DNA from 4 places in the Micromonospora vulcania genome. Region 2 is predicted to be linked to each of the others. Evidence: riboswitches for the same ligand, from Rfam matches in the RefSeq annotation. Region 2 holds a riboswitch; each other region holds the start of a gene.

Region 1 (5,551 bases), on a different contig from region 2:
CGCCTGTCGACCCAACAGCTCCGCACCCCACCGCCCGCCCATCCGTGGCCCGCCACGGCTCGTGCGGCCGGTGCGGCTCCCCATCGCATCGCTCTCTCCCCGAGGTGCCGACCATGGAGACCGTCGTCTTCTACCAGTTCCTGACCGAGGTACCGCAGGCCGCCGCCATCTGGTCGGCCCTGTTCCTGCTGGCGCTGACCGTGCTCGCCGTGCTGGTCGCCCGCCCGGAACGGGACCGGCCTGCTCCCGACCCGGCCCCGGCCGTGCCAACCGCCCGGGACCTGGCCGAGTCCGCCGCCGCCGAGGCCGCCGACCTGCGCCGGTACGCCGAGGAGGTGGCCGTGGCCGCGGGCGGCGCGGTGCAGACCGCCCACCGCCGGCGTACCGAGTGGCTGACCGCCCAGGAGCAGGCGGAACGGGCGTGGGCCGAGTACGACGAGGCGGACACCGCCGCCCGCCGGTTCGCCGGCGCCGCCGCGTTGCCCACCCCGCGTACCCCGCGTACCCCCGCCGAGTACGCCGCCCGGGAGCGCTACCTGCACCAGGCCGCGATGGCGGCGCACTGGCGCGGCGAGCTGTCCATGCGGCAACTCGGCGACGTGTTCGGCCACCGGCACGGCTGGGACGCCCGCCGGCACCCGGTCGAGCAGGAGGCGCTGCTGAGCCGGGCGATCCGGGACGGCCGGCGTGCCGCCTACCTGGCCGCCGCCGAGCGGGAACAGATGGCATGGCGGGACGCGGAACTGGCCGCCGAGTCGGCCCGCACCCTCGCCGAGGAGGCGTACGCGGCTGTGGCGCGGTCGCGGCCGAGCCCGCTGCTGGTGCGCCGGGTGGTGACCGCGGCGTTCCGGCCGGCCGCCGTGGCGCGTTGGCGACCGGCCCGGGTGGGCTGATCCTCCGATCAGTGGGTGAGCCCGGTCACACGCGGCGGAAATCGGGCGGGCGGCACGATCGGCGCGATTGTTCCCGCGAATACGTCGGTGTTGTCGACGGCCTGTCCGGTTATCGCCCGTAGGCGCTGCCGTAACCGGTTGTCCCATCGAGTCGCGTCAGCGGCAATACGCGCAGAAATTGTCGTACCAATTCAGGTTTACGCAGGTGGAGCGGGCTTGGCAGGGCTCGAAGTGGCCAGTAGTGTCGGCGCGTCCGGTGCGGTAACCGATCGCAAGAGGCGACGCCGCGCCGACCCGCTCAATCGTGATCCACGAACCGGGGACCCAACAGTTAAGTCCGGGGTGAATCCGCGAGCCACCGGCCCGCGGTAGGGCGATCTTCCCGCCCGAATCCGTCAGCTAACCCGGTAGGCGGTGTCGGAAGGAGTTCCATCCTCGTGCAGCACCTCTCCACCCCTTGGTTGTTCCCCCGCCTTCACGGCACCGCGGTGCCCCCGCTTATTCGCCCGGTGACGGTGAGCTGACCTCCGGGTCGCCGCCCTTCCCGCCCGGCCGAGCCGGGCGTTCCCCTGAGCGGTTCACCCCGCGCGGACCACGGTCTGCGCGCTGGCGCCTGCCCGGATACCGAATCCGCCCGGTGCGCCGCTCTCCCCCCGATCCGTGGAGGACCCCGTGAAGCACACCCTGCAGCGTCAGCTCCGCCGCCTCGCCACCGAGCGCCCGTACCAGATCGTCGCCGCCTCCGCCGCGGCCCTCGCGATCGCGACCACCACCGGCGCCCTGCTCGCCGGCACCGACGACGCCCCCGCCGCCCAGCGCACCGCGACCACGGTCGCCGAGATGCGCAGCGACACCGCCGCGTCCCGCAGCGAGGCACGCGTGGCGTCCCCCTCGGCCAGCGCCGCGCCGACCACCGCCGCTCCGGCCACCAGCGCCGCGTCGCCCGCCGCCAAGGCCACCAGCAACCCGGACCTGACCCGCAAGCCGGCACCGCCGAAGCCCCCCGCGACCAAGGTGCTCGACTACGACTACCAGGCGCAGAACACGTACTACAACTGCGGCCCGGCGGCCACCCGCAACGCGCTGAGCGCCACCGGCATCGACCGCACCCAGGAGGAGTTGGGCGCCGAGCTGGGCACCACCGAGATGGGCACCAACTCGGCCGAGGACACCACCCGGGTTCTCAACGCCGAGGTCAAGGGCAACCCGTACCAGACCCGGATGTTCGCCGGTTCGCCGAGCCCGGCCCAGATGGACCGGCTCCAGGCTGACGTGGTCAAGGCGATCACCGACGGTCGCGGAGTGGTGGCCAACGTCGTCGGCGACGCCACCGACACCGACGGCGGCTGGCACTCGTACGGCGGCGGGCACTACATCGCCGTGGTGGGTTACAAGGACAACGGGCGGACCGTGCGGATCGCCGACTCGGCGAACCCGGCCGACCCGGCGTACTGGATCACCACGATCGATCTGGCCAACTGGATCGCCACTCGGGGATACTCCGCCTGATCCGGGCGTAGCCGCCGCGGGCGCCGTCCCCCACGAGGGGCCGGCGCCCGCGGCGTCCGTGTCGGTACGGTCAGTAGCTGATGAAGCCGTACAGGGCGAGGTGGTTCGACTTCGTCCCGCTGATCGTGTGGCCGATGCTGGACGGCTGCACGCCGCCCTTCACGAAGAGATAATCGATCTTGCTGGAGCCGCTGGTGGCGGCGGAACCGTAGCCGGTCATGCCGTAGCCGCTCAGGGTGCTCGGCGCGATGCCCGTACGGTTCGCGTCGATCCCCACGATGCGGATCGTGGACGCGTTCAGCAGGCTGGTGGCGTCCGCGCCGAGGTGGATGCCGGAGTTGGCGATCCCGGTGTCGCCGTCGCCGGCACACGCGTTCTGCCGGTTCTCCTGGGGCAGGTGCATGGTCGCGGCGAACACGCTGGTGCCGGTCGCCTTGATGGTGAACCGGGCCGCGATGGCGCTGGTCCGCTTCCACTTGTAGTAGTCGGTGCTGTCCGGGTCGCTGTTCGGCGGCTTGTAGAGCGTGCACCCGGCTCCGTTGGCGTACGCCGTGCCCGGCTTGAGCCAGCCCGCGCTCCAGTACTTCGAGACGTCGCCAGCGGCGAGGTTGAGCGTCCTGGTGTTCCAGATGATCCCGTTGGTCTGCTTCTTTTTCAGGTCACCGAGCGACTGGGAGCTGCACTTGTGCGTGCCGCCCCACGGCTCCGGGTCACTCCACGCCACGATCGCCCCGTACGTGCCCGCCGGGTAGCCGAACTTGGCCGACAGTTGGTCGGCGTACGCCTCGGCCTGGCCGGTCCCGCGCACCTGCTGCACGATCAGGATGTCGGGCGCCACCACGCCGGCAGTGCCCTTGCTGCCGTTGTCGTCCACCAGCATCGAGGTCAGGTGGTCCGGCCCGGAGACCCGGGTGCACGTCCCGTCGGCGTTGTTCAGCACCAGGTTCTCGATGTTGTTGTTGTAGACCCGCAGGACCCGGTCGGCCGCCACGACCGCGTCGGTGCCGAGGGTCGGCGTGGGCACGTTCGACGCCGTTGCGAGCGCCGGAGCGCCGGGCGCTGTGCCGACCGCGACGGCCGCCAGGGCCGCCACCAGTACTGATCGATGCCTTGTGAGCATGTCGGGCTCCTCTCCGCTCCGGGACCGACGGGCCGGATCGGCCCGCCAGGCGGCGAACTCTACAGTGGATCTTTGTCGGTACGTCGTCCCCGTCGGTGATCCTCGTACCGGCCCGCGAACCGTGGGAGACTGCGGCCGTGGTGGATGAATCGGATGCCCGTACCGGCCGTCGGCCCGTCCTGCTGCTGCTGCACGGGATGGGGGCGACCGGGGACATCTGGTTGCCCTGGGCGCCACTGTTGGAGCAGCACTGGCCCGGGCGGTGGCTGGCGCCGGACCTCGCCGGGCACGGCTGGTCGGCCCCGCTGCCGTCGTACTCCTTCGGCGGGTTCGCCGAGCGGATCGCGAGCGGTCTGGCCGCCGACGACCGGATCGTCGTGCTCGGGCACTCGCTGGGCGGGGTGGTCGGCCTGGCGTTGGCCGCCCGCGCCGTCGGGACACCGGTGGACGCGGTCGTCGGGCTGGGAATCAAGGCGGTCTGGACGCCCGCCGAGCTGGCTCGTGCCGCCGAGCTCGCCGACCGCCCGGTGAGCTGGTTCGCCAGCCGTACCGAGGCCGCCCGCCGCTACCTGCGGGTCGCCGGGCTCACCGGCCTGATCCCGGCGGACCATCCGGTGGTGGACGCCGGGCTGCGGGAGGTCGACGGCCGGTGGCGACTGGCGATGGACGCGAACGCGTTCGCCGTCGGTGAGCCCGACCTGGCCGCACTGCTGGCGGCGACCGACGTGCCGGTGGTGCTGGCCCGCGGCGAGCACGACCCGATGGTGACCGACGCGCAGCTCAAGGAGTTCGGCGTACCGGTCGCGACGCTGCCGGGGCTCGGGCACAACGCACACGTCGAGGACCCGGCGGCGGTGCTGGCACTGCTGGACGCGTACCGCTGAGCCCTTACACCGACGCGGACGCGGCCATCGTCTTCGCGGGCTCCAGCTCCCGCCGGGCGGCGGTCAGGAACGCCTCGGCGTACGCGTCGGCCGGGAAGTCACCCAGGTAACGTCGGCGGGTGGCCCAGCGCTCCGCGGCCAGCGGGTCGGTGTCCAGGAGCGCGGTCAGCACCTCGTCCACGTTCGACATGTCGCGGCGCAGCACGTAGCCCGACGCGGCCAGCGGGAAGTGCCCCGTGAACTCGGCACCATCGTCGCCCATGTCGGTGACCGCGTACGGCTTGCCGGAGTAGAGGTAATCCGAGATCACTCCGGACACGTCGGAGACCAGCGCGTCGGAGCGGTTGACGCACTCGGTCAACGTCAGCTCCCGGGCCGCCGTGCCGCACACGTGCAGCCGGCCGGTGCGGGCGTGATCGGCGACCAGCAGCTCGGTGAGTCGCCCCAGCTGCCGGGCCGAGGCCGGGTTCTGCGCGGTGTACGGGTGCGCCCGCAGGATCACCGTGGCATCGCGCTCCAGCAGCCGCCGCAGCAGCTCCTCGGCCACCGGCAGCGAGCAGTAGTCGGCGTCGGCGTGGTGCCCGGTCCAGGTCGGGGTGTAGAGCACCGTCGGGTGCGCCAACCCGTGCTCCGGTTCCGGACGCACCTTGATCGACTCGACCTGCGGGCGGCCCACCACGACGAACTTCTCGGCCGGGATCCGCACCCCGGCTCGGGTGTACCGGTCGATCGCCGCCGGACCGGCCACGAAGATCCGGTCGAAGATCCCCGACACCGGGTTGGCGCTCGGCGCCTTGTCGCTGTCGCCGTGGTGCAGCTGCACGTGGGTGAGCTGGGTGAACCGGATGCAGTGGCTGTTCTTCGCCCCGTGGTTGACGTAGAACGCCACCCGCAGGCTCGGCACCAGCACCTCGTCCAGGGCACGGAGGGTGGGGCAGTAGACCACCGGGGCGTCGGTGGCGGCGGCGATCGGCGCCAGGAACTCCGGCTCGCGCACCACGACCAGGAACGGCCGGCCGATCCGCCGCAGGTACGGCAGCCACATGGTGACCTGGTATTCAGAGCCGGGCGGCGCGGAGAAGTAGAGCAGGAACTCCGGCTGCTGCCGTCGCAGCGCACGGGCCACCGCCGAACCCTCGGTGGCC
Region 2 (5,551 bases):
TCACGTCGACCTTGCCGGCCGGCAGCACCTCGGCGATCACCTCGTCCACGCCCACCTCGGCCGCGACCGCCCGGGCCACCGTGACGTTGTCCCCGGTCAACAGGACCGGAGTGAGCCCCAGTGCGCGCAGTCGGGCGACCGCCGCCCGGCTGGTGGGCCGTACCACGTCGGCGACCGCGAGCACGCCGCGAGCACGCCCGTCCCAGCCGGCGACGATCGCCGTCCGGCCGGCAGCCTGCGCGTCGGTCACCGCGCGCTGCACCTCCGGCGGTACGTCGAGGCCACGCTCGACCAGCAGCCGAGGCCGGCCGACCAGCAGCGACCGCCCCTCGACCGTGCCGGTCACGCCCAGCCCCTCGGCATTGGCGAACCCGGTCACCGAAGGCAGCGCCCCGGCCTCGGCGGCACCGGCGGCGACCGCGCGGGCGACCGGATGCTCGGAGCCGGCCTCCACCGCCCCGGCGAGCCGGAGCAGTTCCGCGCGATCCTCCCCGACGGCCGGCAGCACATCCACCAGGGTCATCCGGCCGGTCGTCACGGTGCCGGTCTTGTCCAGCACCACGGTGTCCACCCGCCGGGTCGACTCCAGCACCTCCGGTCCCTTGATCAGCACACCGAGCTGTGCGCCTCGACCGGTGCCGACCAGCAGCGCGGTCGGCGTGGCCAGGCCGAGCGCGCACGGGCACGCGATGATCAGCACGGCCACCGCCGCGGTGAACGCGGCGGGCGGCCCGGCGCCGGCGCCGAGCCACCAGCCGAGGGTGCCCACCGCCAACGTGATGACGATCGGCACGAAGACCCCGGAGATCCGATCCGCCAGCCGCTGCACCGCGGCCTTACCGCTCTGCGCCTGCTCGACCAGCTCGGCCATCCGGGCGAGCTGGGTGTCCGCGCCGACCCGGGTGGCGGTGACGACCAGCCGGCCGCCCGCGTTGACCGTCGCGCCGACCACGCCGTCGCCGGGGCCCACCTCGACCGGCACCGACTCCCCGGTGAGCATGCTGGCGTCGACGGCCGAGGTGCCCTCGTCGACCACTCCGTCGGTGGCGATCTTCTCGCCGGGGCGGACCAGGAACCGGTCACCGACCACGAGCCGGTCCGCCGGGATGCGGGTCTCCACCCCGTCGCGCAGCACCGTCACGTCCTTGGCACCGAGTTCGAGCAGTGCGCGCAGGGCGGCACCGGCGGTCCGCTTCGAGCGGGCCTCGAAGTAGCGACCGGCCAGGATGAACACCGTCACCCCGGCGGCGGCCTCCAGATAGATGTTGCCGGCCCCGTCGGTGCGGGTGATGTCGAAGCGGAACGGATGCGTCATGCCGGGCAGGCCGGCGTCGCCGAGGAAGAGCGCCCAGAGCGACCAGCCGAACGCGGCCAGGGTGCCGAGCGACACGAGAGTGTCCATGGTCGCGGCACCGTGCCGCAGGTTGGTCCAGGCCGCCCGGTGGAACGGCAGCCCACCCCAGACCACCACCGGGGCGGCCAGGGTCAACGACAGCCACTGCCAGTAGTCGAACTGCCAGGCCGGCACCATGGCCAGCAGGACCACCGGCACGCTGAGGACCACCGAGACCCAGAGCCGGGTACGCGGGCCACGCAGCGCGTCCACCGGCTGCTCGGCGGGATCGGCGGCGGACGGTGAGGGCGGCAGCGCGGCCGTGTAGCCGGTCTTCTGCACGGTGTCGATGAGGTCGTCCGGCGTGACGCCGTCCGCGTACCGGACGGTGGCCTTCTCGGTGGCGTAGTTGACGGTCGCGCTGACCCCGTCCATCCGGTTCAGCTTCTTCTCGACGCGGGCGGCACAGGCGGCGCAGGTCATCCCGCCGATCGCCAGCTCGATGCGGTTCGGTGCCTCCGGCAGCGGTCTGCTGGTGGTGGTCATCGTCTCGTCCCGTCAGTCGTGCCCGTGCCCGGGAGTGCCGTGGTCGGCGCCGCCGGTCGGTACGGGTGCGCTCGGCGTGGTGCCGCCGCCGGGCGTCGGGGCCGTGGTCGCCGGGGTGCCGGCGACCACGGTGAACTCGGCGGTGTGCACCGACCCGCCGTGCCGGAAGTCCAGGTAGAGCCGGTAGCTGCCGGCCGAGGGCACCTCGGCGAAGAAGGTGACGGCGGGGCCGGATGGCGTCCGCCCGTCGCCCGGCGTCCCGTCCGGGTGCACGTGCAGGTACGCGAGGTCGCCCCGACGCAGCGCCACCAGGTGGCCGTACGCGCCCAGGTAGGGCTCCAGGTCGGTGACCGGCTGCCCGTCGCGGCTGACGGTCAGGGTGAGCGACGAGGTCTGGCCGGGCTGCGGTGCGCCCGCCAGGGTGACCGTGTAGCCGTCGACGGTGGCGCTGGTGGCCGGTGCGGGCAACGGCCGCTCGGTCAGCGTTCCGGGGACGGTCACGTCCACGCCGAGGGTCAGCGGCTCGGCCCCGGTCGGTGTGAAGTCGGCGAACGCCCGCCACTGCCCGGGCCCGGCCAACGGGGTGGCGACCCGCCAGGTGCCGTCCGGGCCCAGCTCCGGATGCACGTGGCGGAAGCCGGAGAGATCCCGTCGGGCGACGATGAGGTGCATCCGCTTGTCGTGCGCCACGTCGTACCGGGTCACCGGCCGGCCGTCCGGGCCGCCGATCCGGAAGGCAAACTCGCCGGCCAGAGTGGCGACCGGTTCGAGGGTGTAGCCGCGGTCGGAGACCAGCAGACCACCCGGGAGCCGATCGGCCGCCTCGTCGTGCTCGCCCTGGCCGGCTGGGCCCGCCGCATGGGTGCCGCCGTCGTGCCGACTCTCGGCGACCGGGGTGGCGGCATCGGTGACTCGACCGATCCCGTACGCCGCGCCGAAGACCGCCGCGAGACCGAGTGCGAACCCGCCCAGTCTGGTCGCCGTGTTCATGTCGGCCCCCTCGTCAGCCGTCGACGAGGTCGTAGCCGGCCTCGTCGACGGCCGCCCGGACGGACTCCACGTCCAGCGGCTGGTCGCTGCCGACGGTGACCCGACCGGTGGCCAGGTCCACCTGCACGTCTCGGACACCCGCGATGGCACTCACCTCGGCGCTGACCGCGCTGACGCAGTGCCCGCAGGTCATGCCCTGCACCTGGTACGTCGTGTTGACCATCGGAGCGTCTCCCTCCATCGCCTCCGAAGCCTATACCCCCCAGGGGTAAGGAGAAGGCGGATCCCTGCGCTGACCTGTTACCGGTACCCGGTGGGGGTATCTGACAAGAAAGGACCGTACCATACCCCCCAGGGGTACGCTATCCTGGTCCGCATGACCGCACCCACCCCGATCCGCGGGTACACCGCCAGCAAGGACCAGCTGCTCGCGCGGCTCCGTCGTGTGGAGGGGCAGGTCCGGGGCATCGAGAAGATGGTCGACGAGGACCGCTACTGCATCGACGTGCTCACCCAGATCTCCGCGATCCAGGCCGCCCTGGACAAGGTGGCGTTGGGCCTGCTCGACGGGCACGCCCGGCACTGCATGCACGAGGGAGCGGCCGAGGGTCGGGCCGACGAGATGGCCACCGAGATGATGGCGGCGGTCGGTCGGCTGATGAAGCGCGGCTGACCGCCCGCCCGTCCGCCGCCGCGTCGGCGGCCCGCCTATCCGACACTCCGCCACGCCCTGCAACCACCGGTCCGGCTGGTTAGCATTTGCGACGATGGCCCTCCGGACCCCGCTCCGCCTGCGCAGTGGACACCGGCGCCGCCGCAGCGCGGCGTCGACTCCGGCCGACCGGGCCGGACGCTCACCGTCCGTAGCCGCGGGGTCGCCATCCAGCGAACCAACTCTCCCGTACCCGCACGTTCCCGCAGCGGCGGTGAACCGAGCGGCCCGCCGGCACGTATCCCGCACCGGATCGTTGGGAGTCGCGCATCGGGTTCCGACCACACCCGCGCCCGGATCGACCCGACCCGATCCGGGCGCGGACCGCACCCCTAGCCACCGCCACCGACCAGTGGCCAGAGCGGAACAGGAGCACGGAAACGGCATGGTGACACTCCTCAGCGTGACCAGGTGGGGCGTCCGCCCTGAGAACCGCATCACTGGTCACTCAGCGCCATGGCGAAATGACGCTTTTGGTGGGCATCGGGACGTAGCTCAGCCGGTCGACTCTCGGGTAACCTCGCTGCCGGTTACCGAGGAAGGCGCGCAGCGGCGCCTGCGGTGCCACCGCCCAATCGCCAACCGGCGAGCCGGGAACCCAGGTACGTGGGGTGAATCCGCGTCAGCGGTAGGGGCCACTTCCGCCCCGAACCCGTCAGCTAACCCGGTCGGCGGTCGACGGAAGGGAACATTGTGACGGCACCCCTACGCCGCTGGATGACACCCGCGGTGGCCGTGATTGCCGCATTGACCGTGCTCGCCGGCCCCCTCCCGGCACATGCCGCCCCGGCGACGCCCACACCGTCCGGGCACGAGGAGGACGGCGAGCCTCAACTGCTCACCGACGTCATCGAGAAGACCAACCGCGACTATTCCGCGGCGAAGTCCAAGCTGGACAAGTCGAAGGCGCGGCAGGCGGATCTGGCGCGGGAGGTCGACCGGGCCAAGGCCGACCTCGACGCGCTGGCCCCGCAGGTCGGGCAGATCGCCGCCCAGTCGTACCGAACGGGGCGGATCGGCGCCATCGCGATGCTGTTGGAGAGCGACGCCCCCGACTCGTTCGTCCAGCGGGCGGCGACGCTCGACGAGATGAACATGGTCAACGAGAAGAAGCTCGCCGAGGTCAACGCCGTGAAGGCCCGCGCCGAGCAGGCCAAGCTTGCCCTCGATGCGGAGGTCCGCGAGCAGCAGAAGCAGGCCGCACTGATGGCCAAGCAGAAGCGTGACGCGGACAAGGCGCTCGCCCTGGTCGGTGGGAAGGGCTTCACCGGTGGCCTGGTGGCGGCCACCTCACCGGTCGCCCGGATCGGTCCAGGCCGCACCGCCGACGGGGACTGGAAGTCCGAGTCGTGCAGCGCGAAGGACCCCACCACCTCGGGCTGCATCACCCCGCGCACGTTGCACGCCTACAAGGAGGTCAAGCGGGCCGGCTTCAACCGGTTCGTCGGCTGCTACCGCTCCGGCGGTCCGTGGGAGCACCCGAAGGGCCGCGCCTGCGACTGGTCGCTGCAGAAGAGCGGCTTCGCCCCGTGGCACAACGAGGACACCCGGACGTACGGCAACAACGTCGCCGCGTTCCTGATCCGCAACGCCGACCGGCTCGGCATCTACTACGTGATCTGGAACCGGCAGATCTGGTTCCCGGCGACCGGCTGGAAGTCGTACAGCGGGCCGTCGAACCACACCGACCACGTACACATGTCGCTGCTCTGACCCGCACACGCGTCGAGGGCCGTCCCGCACCGTGCGGGGCGGCCCTCGTCGCGTCAGGCCGCGGCGGGCGCGGCCGGGTCGGCGGGTACGTCGAGCGTCGCGGCACCGGCCGGCACGGAGGCCACCGGACGCACCACTCCGGCGGCGAGCCGGTAGGACACCCCGACAACCGCGCACCGCCCCTGCGCCACCTCGGCAGCCAACACCGGCGACTGGTCGAGCAGCGTCTCGACGGTCTGTGCGATGTGGATGTCGAC
Region 3 (5,551 bases), on a different contig from region 2:
TCTCCGTCGGGTCGCCCAGCGTCTGCTCGTCCTGGCCGCTGCCGCGGCGGTCGGTGCCGGGATGCTCACCGCGCCGGTGCAGGCCGCGCCCTCGGTCGACGAGATCGAAGCGCAGATCGACAAGCAGTGGGAGCAGTTGGAGCCCACCATCGAGCAGTACAACAAGGTGCGGGCGCAGCTGAAGGTCAACCGGAAGAAGTCGGGAGACCTGCAAAAGAAGATCGAGCCGTTGGCACTGCAGAGCCAGCTGGCGTTGAACCGGGTCGGTGACCTGGCGTCCCGCTACTACATCTCCGGGCCGTCGCACGACATCGGCGCGCTGCTGGTCAGCGCCAAGCCGGACACGCTCACCGAGCAGCTCACCGTTCTCGACCGGCTTGCCGCGCAGGAGCGCAAGGAGGTCGAGGGCGTGCTGGCCGTACGGGCCAAGTACGACGGCCAGAAGCAGAAGCTGGACGCGCTGATCGTCACCCAGACCAAGCAGCAGAACGATCTGGCGGCCAAGAAAAAGCAGATCGACGCCGAGATCAAGCGGCTCGAGGCGGCCCTGCCGAAGACCACGGTCAAGACCGAGGGCTGCCCGACCATCAACGGCGTGGTCAACGCGGCCGCCCAGAAGGCGATCAAGACCGCCTGCCAGCAGGTCGGCGATCCGTACGTCTGGGGCGCCACCGGCCCGAACTCGTTCGACTGCTCGGGCCTGACCCAGTACGCCTACAAGGCAGCCGGGATCAGCCTCACCCACCACACGGGCGACCAGTGGCACGAGGGCAAGGCCATCTCGCGGGCCGATGCCCGCCCCGGTGACCTGGTCTTCTTCTTCAGCGACCTGCACCATGTCGGCCTGTACCTCGGCAACGACAAGATGGTGCACGCGCCACGCGCCGGTAAGCCGGTGCAGGTGGCCAGCATCAACTACATGCCGGTCGCCGGGTTCCGCAGACCCGGCTGATCCAGCAGACGCCACGAGGGCCCCCGGTCGGACGACCGGGGGCCCTCGTCGTTCGTTGTTCAGCGGGGTGCGCCCACCGGGGACGGCAGGAGCTGCACGTCGGCGAGGTCGACGTACATGATGCGGTGGCCGAACTGGATCTGCGCGTAACGGTTCTGGCCCCGGATGACCGTCCAGTCGCCCGGCGAGGAGCCGTCGAACGTGGTGGCCCGGTAGTACTCGCCGGCCAGCACCGCCCCGACGGCGTACCGCTGCCCGGCGGCGAGCGTGTACTGCAGCGGCGAGATCGTCTGGTAGGGCACTCCGGCCGGGTACGCGGCCTGCTCCGGGTACGCCCGCCCGTACACCGGGATGGTGGCCCGTCCCGGCTTCGGGGTGGCCACCACGCCGACAGTCCAACTGGCGGTCGGCGCGGACGCCGGATTGTGGAACCAGGCCTTCTGGCCGAGGTACCAGATCGCCGTCCAGTCGCCCTGGCGCCCGGCGAGCGCGTACGTCTGCCCGGCGGAGGCCCGTGCGCCATGGTCCGAGACGGCCATCGTGTTCGGGGTGCCGTCCGGGCGCAGCGCGATGTCGTTGACCAGAGGTGCGTCCGCGGCCGGCGCGCTACGCAGGATCACCGCTGACGAGCCGCGCGGCGGGCACGGCACACCGGCGGTGACGCATCCGGTGAACGCCGGCTGGTTGGTGGCGAAGTCCGGGTCGATCCGGACCAGCCCGGTGGCCGGGGTGCCGGTGTCCAGCCGCGGCGCGTGCAGCAGCTCGAAGTAGTGCGTCCAGTCCCAGTACGGGCCGGTGTCCCAGTGCATCCCGCGTACGTTCGCGGCGATGGTCCCGGGCACGTTGTCGTGGCCGATGATGTGCTGTCGGTCCAGCGGGATGCCCAGCCGCAGCGCGAGGTGCCGGACCAGCTTCGCCGAGGTCCGGTACATCGCCTCGGTGTACCAGGTGCCCTCCGCGGCGAAGCCCTCGTGCTCCAGCCCCACCGACTTGGCGTTGACGAACCAGTTGCCGGCGTGCCAGGCGACGTCCTTGGTCTTCACGTGCTGGGCGACGTGCCCGTCCACCGAGCGCAGCGAGTAGTGCCAGCTCACGTAGGTCGGGTCCTGGACGAGCTTCAGGGTGGTCGCCCAGCTCGCCTCGGTGTCGTGGATGACGATGTACTCGATCTTCTGCCGGGCGGGCCGGTCGGAGAGGTCGTGGTTGCCGTAGTCACCGTCGCCGAACGCCGCGTACGGCGCCGGGATCCACTCGCAGGAGATGGTGCGGGGGCACTCCAGCCCGTCCGGGCGGGCGAGTCGGCGCAGGCCCAGCCGGTCCAGCCAGGAACGCTCCGGTTGCACCGCGCGCGCCGGCAGCGTGATCCGCTGGCCGTCGTCGGTCACCCGGGACTCGCCGGTGCCGATGGTCGTGTAGACCTCGTCGGCGAAGGCCGCCGCGGCGTCCGCGGTGTCCGCGCCGCCGTAGCGGGCCACCGCGCCGTACCAGGTGGCCGGGTCGGTGCCGGCGCCGACCGGGGCGCCAAGCTCCCGTTGGTACGAGGCCAGCAGCGCCGCCCCGCCCCGGATGTTCACGCCCACGTCGCTGCGCAGCGCCTCGGGGGTGGCACCGGTCAGCTCGGCGGCGGCGTCCACGGTCTGCAACGCTGCGGCGGGCGGAGCGTTGTCCTCGGCCGGCCGCGGAGCGAGGGCCGGCGCGGGCCGTGCGTCGTCACCGCGCGGGTCCTCGGTGCCGGCGTCGTGGTGGACGCCCTCGGACCGGGCGGTCACCTGTCGGGCATCGGTCAGGTGCATCGGACCGTAGCCGGCGCCGGTGCTCGGTGTGCCGGCGTTGCTGTCCCAGCGCGACTCCAGGTAGGAGACGCCGAGCAGCACGTCGGTCGGTACGCCGTACTCGGCTGCCGCGGCGGCATACTGCTGCTGCCGGTCGACGGTCGGTGCGGCGGCGGCCTGGCCGGCGGGTATCGGCACCGTGATCGCGGCGGCGACCACGGTGGCGAGCAGCGCACGCCGGCCGGTCGGCAGGGTTGAATGGTGCATCGAACCCCCTATATCTGACGGGTCAAGGTGAGGTCACCTTCGCGCCGCTCGGAGCTCGCGTCAATACCTTTCCATCTATCGAAGCAATCGGAAGAATTTCTTCGCGTACCGTGCGTAACTTCTTCCAATCGATACGGAGTGTCACGGCCGCACGGGTTGCGGATCGGTAACAGCCGTCTCTACTCTGGTCATTCGTCGGGCCGATAGCAGGTCCGCCCACCCCGGGCGGTAACGGACCGACACCGCCGAGTCGCTTCCGAGCGAACCGGGGACCCAGGTTTCTCGGGGTGAATCCGCACCTGCGGTAGGGCGCCCACTTCCCGCCCGAACCCGTCAGCTAACCCGGTAGGCGGTCAGGAAGAAGGAGTACGGAGCCCGGTGGCACACCATGCCCCGCGGCCGTCGTCCGAGCGGCCGGCGTCAGCCGGCCCGACGGCGACTGTGCCGCGCCCACGCTGGTCCCGTTTCACCACCGCCCTCGCCGCGCTGGTCGGCGTCGCCGTCGTTCTGACCGGCAGCGCCACGGCGGCCCACGCCGACCCGTCCGTCGCCGAGATCGAGCGCCAGATCGACGCCGACTGGAACAAGCTCGAACCGATCATCGAACGGCACAACGCCACGCGCGCCGACCTGGCCGGCAAGCGCAGGCAGGCCGACGCGCTGGCCGCCCGGATCACCCCGCTGGAGCGCCAGGTCGACGCCGCGATGGACAAGGTCAGCGCCCTGGCCGTCCGCGCCTACAAGGGCGAGAACGTCGCCACCGTCAACGCCGTCCTGGGCAGCCAGTCGCCCGGCGAGGTGGTCGGGCAGCTCGAGATGCTCGACCGGTTCGCGCACAACCAGCAGCAGGACGTACGCGAGGTCGCCGACCTGCGCGACGAGCTGGCCCGGCAGAAGGCGCCGCTGGACGAGATGGTCGCCCAGCTGACCGTCACCGAGGCCCAGCTGGCGGCGAAGAAGAAGCAGATCAACGAGGAGATCGACAAGCTGCAGAAGCTGCGCCTCAAGGTGTACGGCAACGGCGGCGGCGGCTCACTGCGTCCGGCGCCCTGCCCGGGCAGCTACCCCGGCGGTGCCGCCGGCGTGGCGGTCAAGTTCGCCTGCGCGCAGATCGGCAAGCCCTACGTGTGGGGCGCCGAGGGCCCGAACTCGTACGACTGCTCCGGGCTGATGCTGGCCGCCTGGGCCAAGGCCGGGGTGTCACTCCCGCACAACGCGGCCCAGCAGAGCCGGGTGACCAAGGACGTCAGCAGGGCCAACCTGCGCCCCGGTGACCTGGTCTTCTACTACAGCGACATCCACCACGTCGGCATGTACGTCGGCGGTGGCTGGGTGGTGCACGCCTCGCAGGCGGGCCAACCCGTGAAGATGAAGAAGGTCGACGACGGCCCGATCCACAGCTACGGCCGCCCCGGCTGAGCCTGAGATGTAAGGAAGGGGCCCTTCCTACCGCCTGCGGTAGAGAAAGGGCCCCTTTTTAACACACGACGAGTCGATTACCGGGTGGGCCAGGTGCGCCAGTGCTGCCAGGAGCGGCTCGGAGTCGGCCCGCGCTGCCCCTGGTACCGCGAGCCGTAGACCATCGAGCCGTACGGGTGCTCGGCCGGTGAGGAGAGTCGGAAGATGCAGAGCTGCCCGATCTTCATGCCCGGCCAGAGGGTGATCGGCAGGTTCGCCACATTGGACAGCTCCAGCGTCACGTGGCCGGAGAAGCCCGGGTCGATGAAGCCGGCGGTGGAGTGGGTGAGCAGCCCGAGTCGGCCCAGGCTCGACTTGCCCTCGAGTCGGCCCGCGAGCTGGTCGCCGAGCGAGATCACCTCCAGCGTCGAGGCGAGCACGAACTCCCCCGGGTGCAGCACGAACGGCTCGCCGTCGGGCACCTCGACCGCCGAGGTCAGGTCGTCCTGCTGCATGGCCGGGTCGATGTGTGTGTAGAGATGGTTGTTGAAGACCCGGAACAGCCGGTCGAGCCGTACGTCAATGCTGGACGGTTGGACCAGGGTGGGCTCGAACGGCTCCAGGCCCAGCGTGCCGGCCTTGATCTCGGAGACCAGGTCGCGGTCGGAGAGCAGCATCGGACCACCATAGCGGCGTCAGCGGCAACTACCGGATTCGGTGCCGGTGACCAGCGCGCCGAGGTCGCTGCTCGTACATTTGTTCGATAGAATGCTCGCATGGCTTCCTGGTCCGATTTCGCCGCCGACGAGCCCCGCCTCGCCGACGGGATCCGCGTTCTTCTTCAGCAGTACGGGCCGGGCTTCGGCTATCTGGCCACGGTCCGCGCCGACGGCGGTCCCCGGGTGCACCCGGTCTCCCCGGTGATCACCGACGAGGGTCTCTTCTGCTTCATCATCGACTCGCCCAAGCGCCGCGACCTCGAACGCGACGGCCGTTACGCGCTGCACTCGTTCCCACCGGAGGAGAGCGACGACGAGGCGTACGTGGCAGGTCACGCCCTGCCGGTGACCGATCCGGCCCGGGTGGCCCGGCTGGCGCAGACCGTCCGGGCCGCGCCGCAGGTCGACTGGCGGCTGTTCGAGTTCACGGTCGACGTGGCGAT
Region 4 (5,551 bases), on a different contig from region 2:
TGCGGCTGGACCGGGCCGAGCTGGACGGGATCCGGAACCGCGCGCTGCCCCGGGGCGCCCGACGCAACGAGGCCCGCCGGGCCGGCTTCGACGGTGTCTTCGCCGCGCTCTGGGCGCAGGCCCGCCGGTTGGGCATCACCCGGCTTCCGGAGCAGCAGGCCTTCGAGAGCGAGATCGCCGAGCGGGCGGAGTTCCGGGAGTTCCTCAAGGCGTGGTGGCCGCGACTGCACCCGCGGCACGTGCTCGGCTGGCTGGCCCGGCCGGACCGGCTGCGCCGGTACGCGGGCGGGATCCTCTCCAGCGCCGAGATCCGCCTGCTGAACACGGCGTACCGGAGTTTGGACGACGCCGGGCTGACCATCGCCGACGTGGCGCTGCTGGACGAGTTGGACGCGCTGCTCGGCAAGCCGATGCGGCCGGCCCGGGCCAAGCGCGACCCGTTCCAGCTCGCCGGCGGGGTCCGCGAGCTGAGCACTCTCGGCGAGCGGCAGCGGGCCGCCCGGGCGGCGGCCCGTGAGCGGCCGGAGGACTACCGGGAGTACGCGCACGTGGTGGTGGACGAGGCGCAGGACGTGTCGCCGATGCAGTGGCGCATGGTCGGCCGACGTGGCCGGTTGGCCTCCTGGACGGTGGTGGGCGATCCGGCGCAGACCGCATGGACCGGTGACCCGGAGGAGTTGACCCGGGCTCAGGACCAGGCGTTGGGCCGGCGCAAGCGGCACAACTTCACGCTGACCACCAACTACCGCAACTCGGCGGAGATCTTCGCGGTGGCGGCGACGGAGATCCGCCGGCTCTACCCCGACCTGCCGCTGCCGACCGCCGTCCGCTCCACCGGAATCGACCCGGTCGAACTGGTGGTCTCCGCCGAGGAGTTGGAGGCCGCGACCGTCAAGGCGGCCACCGGGCTGTTGGCCGAGGTGGAGGGCACGGTCGGGGTGATCACGCCGGTCCCCCGCCGCGACGAGGTCGCCGGCTGGCTCGGCGCGCTCGGCGCGTCGCGGTTGCAGGTGGTCACCAGCCTGGAGGCCAAGGGCATGGAGTACGACGGGGTGGTGCTGGTCGCGCCGACCGAGATCCGGGCGGATCCGGGCGCCGGCGTACGCACGCTCTACGTCGCGCTCTCCCGGGCCACCCAGCGGCTCACCACCATCGATCCGACCGCCTGATCCGGGGCAACGGCCCGCGCTGGGCGGCGTCCGGCCCTACACTTGCATACATAGCGATGTGAGCATACATTTGACCCGGTCCCGATCGACGGCGGAGGGTGGTTCCGTGGGCGCAGGTCATGACCACCACCATGGGTCGGTCGCCAACGCCGCGCAGCAGCACCGAGGCCGGCTCTGGGCGGCGTTCGGGCCGCTCGCCACCCTGATGGTCGTCGAGGCGGTGGCCGCCTTCCACACCGGATCGCTGGCCCTGCTCTCCGACGCCGGGCACATGTTCACCGACGTGCTCGGCATCGCGATGGCGCTCGCCGCGATCACCGCGACCCGCCGGGCCACCGGCGATCCGCAGCGCACCTTCGGGCTCTACCGACTTGAGGTGCTCGCCGCGCTCGCCAACGCCGTCCTGCTCTCCGGCGTGGCGGTCTACGTGGTGATCGAGGCGATCGGCCGGTTCGGCGACCCGCACCGGGTGCTGGCCGGCCCGATGCTCGTGGTGGCCGTACTCGGCCTGCTCGCCAACCTGATCGCGTTCGCCCTGCTCCGCGCCGGGGCCCGGGAGAGCATCAACATCCAGGGCGCCTACCTGGAGGTGGTCGGCGACCTGCTCGGCTCGCTCGGCGTGATCGGCGCCGCGCTGCTGATCGAGGTCACCGACTGGTGGTGGGCCGACGCGGCGGTCGCGGTCGCCATCGGCGTGTTCATCCTGCCGCGCACCTGGCGGTTGGGCCGGGCCGCCGTCCGCATCCTGGTGCAGGCCGCCCCGGAGCACCTGCAGGTGACCGCCGTGCACGACCGGCTGGCCGCCGTGCCCGGCGTCGTCGAGGTGCACGACCTGCACGTCTGGACGCTCACCTCGGGCATGGAGGTGGCCTCGGCGCACCTGACCATGGCACCCGACGCGGAGGTCGGCGCGGTGCTCACCGCGGCCCGCACCGCCCTGCACGACGACTTCCGGATCGAGCACGCGACGTTGCAGATCGAGCCCGGCGCCGCCCCCGGCGCCTGCGGCTCGATCGAGTGGTAGTGGCGAGTTCATCGTTACCACGCACGCACCGTCCGTCACATCGGCTGCATCGACCCCACCTGCACCGGTAAGCTCGGTCCCGGCCTCCACCAAGCGGCGCCCACCCGGTGCCGGTGGCGGTCGCCGCCTAATCGCCCGAGCGGGCGAACCGGGGAACCATGTTCCTGGGGTGCATCCGCGTCAGCGGTAGGGATCTTCCGTCCCGAACCCGTCAGCTAACCCGGTCGGCGGCTGACGGAAGGACATGCGTAGTGGCACCAGCACGACCACCCACGGCCCGATTCGCGGGCCTGATCGTCGCGATGTTCGCTCTCGGCATCGCACTCCCGGCCGGCACCGCCTCGGCCGCTCCCCCGACCGGCCTGCGGGCCGCCGCCGCACCCGACGACGACGTCGAGGGCGGCACCCCGGCGTTACGGGCCCAACTGGAGGCCGCCAGCAAGGGCTACCTGGACGCGAAGCGCGCGCTGGAGACCTCCGTGCAGCGGCAGCAGCAGCTCACCGCCCAACTGAAGACCACCGAAGCCGAGCTGTCGCACCGCAGCGGCAAGGTCGGCACGATCGCCGGGATGGCCTACCGCACCGGGCGGCTCGGCACGGTGTCGGCGCTGCTCAACAGCAACACCCCGGAAGGCTTCATGGACCGGGCCGCCGCGCTGGGGGCGGTCGCCGCCAACGAGGACCGGGCGCTGCGTGACCTGCTCGCCACCAAGGACGAGGTCACCCGCACCCAGGTAGCCCTGGACGGTGAGATCCGCGAGCAGCAGAAGCAGGTCGCGGTGATGGCCAAGCGCAAGGAGCAGGCCGAACGGGCCCTCACCGTCGCCACGACCAGGGCCCAGGCCACCGCCGACAGCGGCGACTCCAACCGGGGCACCTCCACCGCCAACGCGACACCGGCGCCCCGCAACTCGGACGGCTCCTGGCCGTCGGAGTCGTGCAGCGTCAACGACCCCACGCCGGCGTCCGGCTGCGTCACCCCACGCACCCTGCACGCGCTCAACCAGGCCAAGGCCGCCGGCTTCACCCGGTACGTCTCCTGCCACCGCAACGGTGGCTCCGGCGAGCACCCGAAGGGTCGGGCCTGCGACTTCGCCGCGCAGAAGTCCGGCTTCGGCGGCAACGCCACCGGCGGTGACAAGACGTACGGCAACAACCTGGCGGCGTACTTCATCCGCAACGCCGACCGGCTCGCCGTGCTGTACGTGATCTGGTACCGGCAGATCTGGCTGCCCAGCAGCGGGTGGAAGGCGTACAGCGGGGCGGGCGGCGACCCGTCCAGCGCACACACCAACCACGTGCACCTGTCCGTCTACTGACCCGTCCCGGTCGGTGCCCCCGTGACTCGGGGGCACCGACCGGAGTACGTCCGGGGGCGTACCCCGGGTGTCGTCGGCGGTCGGACGACCCGGGCACGCCCGGCGGGCAGCATCCAGGTATGCCTCGGATCTCGCCCACCGCCCGCAAGGCACTGCTCACCCTGCACCTGATCACCTCGCTCGGCTGGCTCGGCGCCGACCTGGTGCTGCTCACCCTCGGCATCGCGGTGCAGCGCGGCGCCGACCCGGCCGCCTTCTACCCGGTCGCCGCGCTGATCGGCACCGTGCTGTTCGCGCCGCTGAGCGTGCTCGTCTGGCTGATCGGCGTGGTCAGCGCGCTGCTCACCCCGTGGGGGCTGCTGCGCTACCGCTGGGTGGTGGCCAAGCTCGTGATCACCACGGTGATGGTCGGGCTGGTGCTGTTCCTGCTCACCCCGAACCTGCGGCACGCCGGGGCGCTGGGCGCCGCCCTGCCCGCTCGGGACCGCGCCGACCTGGTGATCGCACCCACGGTGTCCACCAGCCTGATGATCATCGCGACGGTGCTCTCCACGTACAAACCATGGGGACGACGACCGGCCGCACAGCCGGCAGCGGCTCGCGGCGCTCGCACCCGCGCGGCCCGCGGCGGCCGTGATCGCGCTGCCGCCAGCGCAGGTGGTCGCGCTGCCGCCGGCGACCGTGATCGCGCTGCCGCCGGCGGCCGTGATCGCGCTGCCGCCGGCGGCGGTGATCGCGCTGCAACCAGGATGTAGTGGCCTCCCGCTGCCCGCAGGCCACTACATCGTGGATCGAGCGCGATCACCGCGCCGCGCAGGCGCGGCGCGGCCGCGGGGGTCATCGCGCGGCGCGGGCGCGGCGCAGGCGCGGCGCGAGCCGCAGAGGTGATCGCTCGGCGCAGCGCGGGCGCGGCGCGGGACGCGAGGCGCGGGTGGGTCAGGTCGTGGGTGGGGGGTCGCCGGTTTGGTCAAGGGCTGCGGCGAGGCGGGTGGCCAGGGCCAGGTGCGCCGAACGGGCCTGGCCGAACGCGTACCGGAACAGTGGGGCTGGCGCGGTCAGGGTGATCTCCACGTCGATCCGGACCAGGCCGTCCGGCTCGGCGCGCAGTCGGGTGTGGTTGCGTACCGAAGTGGCCGGCCATTGGCGGGCCACCATCACGATCTCGTCCGCATCGTTGATCAGCACGTCCGCCCGGTAGCTGGTCCGGAAGCGCAGCGGCCCGGCCTCCAGGCGATCGTTGATCACGTAGCTGGCCCGGGCACCGGGCCGGGTCGGCAGCTGTCGGACCCGGATGATCAGCGGGTGCAACTCACCCTGTCGGGTCAGGTCGCCGAGGAGCGCCGCCGCGTCGGCGACCGAGCAGCGGGCCTGGACGGTGTAGCTGAACGTGTCGCGCCTGAGCACACCGTCTCCCGCCGTCGATAGTCGCACGATCGTCCCGTACCGATGTCCTGCTGGCAACGGCCGGACGGACACCGGCCGCTGCACCCCTGTTCGGTCACCGCTCGCATAACGGTCGGTTGGTGGGGAATCACCGTTGGTGACAGCCGACGGAGGGCGGGACGATGAGCGGCGACGACCCGGTGAGCGGGCACGTGATGGTCTTCGCGCCCACCCCACAGTTGACGGTGACCGTCGACCGGCCGAACGACCAGCCCGAACTGCACCTGCACCCCGGTGGGCAGGGCGTGTGGCAGGCCCGGATGGTGATGTCGCTCGGGGTCGACGTGGTGCTCTGCACCGCGCTCGGCGGCGAGATCGGCCAGGTGCTCGAACCACTGCTGGTCAGTGAGGGTGTGGACCTCAAGGTGGTGGTCCGGGACTCCGGCAGCGGCGGGTACGTGCACGACCGTCGGGACGGGTCCCGGCAGGAGATCGTCGACGTACCCGGGCATCCGCTCAGCCGGCACGAACTCGACGAGCTGTACAACCTGTCGCTCGGCGAGGGCCTTCGGGCGGCGGTAAGCGTGCTCAGTGGGCCCAACGAGCCGTGGCTCGTCCCGGCCGACCTGTACCGGCGCTTCGCGGCCGACCTCGGC

The links. A riboswitch is a leader RNA that binds a small molecule or an ion and turns the genes downstream of it on or off. The one in region 2 is predicted to bind cyclic di-AMP.
Region 1: it holds a riboswitch for cyclic di-AMP, as region 2 does, so the genes downstream of both, ACFQGL_RS09025 (C39 family peptidase) here and ACFQGL_RS28100 (coiled-coil domain-containing protein) in region 2, are expected to answer to the same signal.
Region 3: it holds a riboswitch for cyclic di-AMP, as region 2 does, so the genes downstream of both, ACFQGL_RS19480 (C40 family peptidase) here and ACFQGL_RS28100 (coiled-coil domain-containing protein) in region 2, are expected to answer to the same signal.
Region 4: it holds a riboswitch for cyclic di-AMP, as region 2 does, so the genes downstream of both, ACFQGL_RS03105 (coiled-coil domain-containing protein) here and ACFQGL_RS28100 (coiled-coil domain-containing protein) in region 2, are expected to answer to the same signal.

What each region holds. Positions count from the first base shown of each region.
Region 1 is NZ_JBHSQS010000004.1:433,149-438,699, forward strand. It holds gene ACFQGL_RS09020 (hypothetical protein) at 114-893, shown strand; cyclic di-AMP (ydaO/yuaA leader) riboswitch at 1,179-1,322, shown strand; gene ACFQGL_RS09025 (C39 family peptidase) at 1,554-2,402, shown strand; gene ACFQGL_RS09030 (hypothetical protein) at 2,473-3,522, opposite strand; gene ACFQGL_RS09035 (alpha/beta fold hydrolase) at 3,660-4,406, shown strand; gene ACFQGL_RS09040 (CDP-glycerol glycerophosphotransferase family protein) at 4,411-5,551, opposite strand, start outside.
Region 2 is NZ_JBHSQS010000027.1:21,512-27,062, forward strand. It holds gene ACFQGL_RS28080 (heavy metal translocating P-type ATPase) at 1-1,879, opposite strand, end outside; gene ACFQGL_RS28085 (hypothetical protein) at 1,892-2,869, opposite strand; gene ACFQGL_RS28090 (heavy-metal-associated domain-containing protein) at 2,883-3,092, opposite strand; gene ACFQGL_RS28095 (metal-sensitive transcriptional regulator) at 3,246-3,542, shown strand; cyclic di-AMP (ydaO/yuaA leader) riboswitch at 4,140-4,270, shown strand; gene ACFQGL_RS28100 (coiled-coil domain-containing protein) at 4,275-5,294, shown strand; gene ACFQGL_RS28105 (carbonic anhydrase) at 5,348-5,551, opposite strand, start outside.
Region 3 is NZ_JBHSQS010000011.1:52,624-58,174, reverse strand. It holds gene ACFQGL_RS19490 (C40 family peptidase) at 1-952, shown strand, start outside; gene ACFQGL_RS19485 (N-acetylmuramoyl-L-alanine amidase) at 1,012-2,991, opposite strand; cyclic di-AMP (ydaO/yuaA leader) riboswitch at 3,225-3,357, shown strand; gene ACFQGL_RS19480 (C40 family peptidase) at 3,370-4,410, shown strand; gene dcd (dCTP deaminase) at 4,488-5,066, opposite strand; gene ACFQGL_RS19470 (pyridoxamine 5'-phosphate oxidase family protein) at 5,166-5,551, shown strand, end outside.
Region 4 is NZ_JBHSQS010000002.1:110,554-116,104, reverse strand. It holds gene ACFQGL_RS03115 (HelD family protein) at 1-1,169, shown strand, start outside; gene ACFQGL_RS03110 (cation diffusion facilitator family transporter) at 1,276-2,193, shown strand; cyclic di-AMP (ydaO/yuaA leader) riboswitch at 2,308-2,439, shown strand; gene ACFQGL_RS03105 (coiled-coil domain-containing protein) at 2,445-3,512, shown strand; gene ACFQGL_RS03100 (hypothetical protein) at 3,632-4,267, shown strand; gene ACFQGL_RS03095 (SRPBCC family protein) at 4,449-4,916, opposite strand; gene ACFQGL_RS03090 (PfkB family carbohydrate kinase) at 5,078-5,551, shown strand, end outside.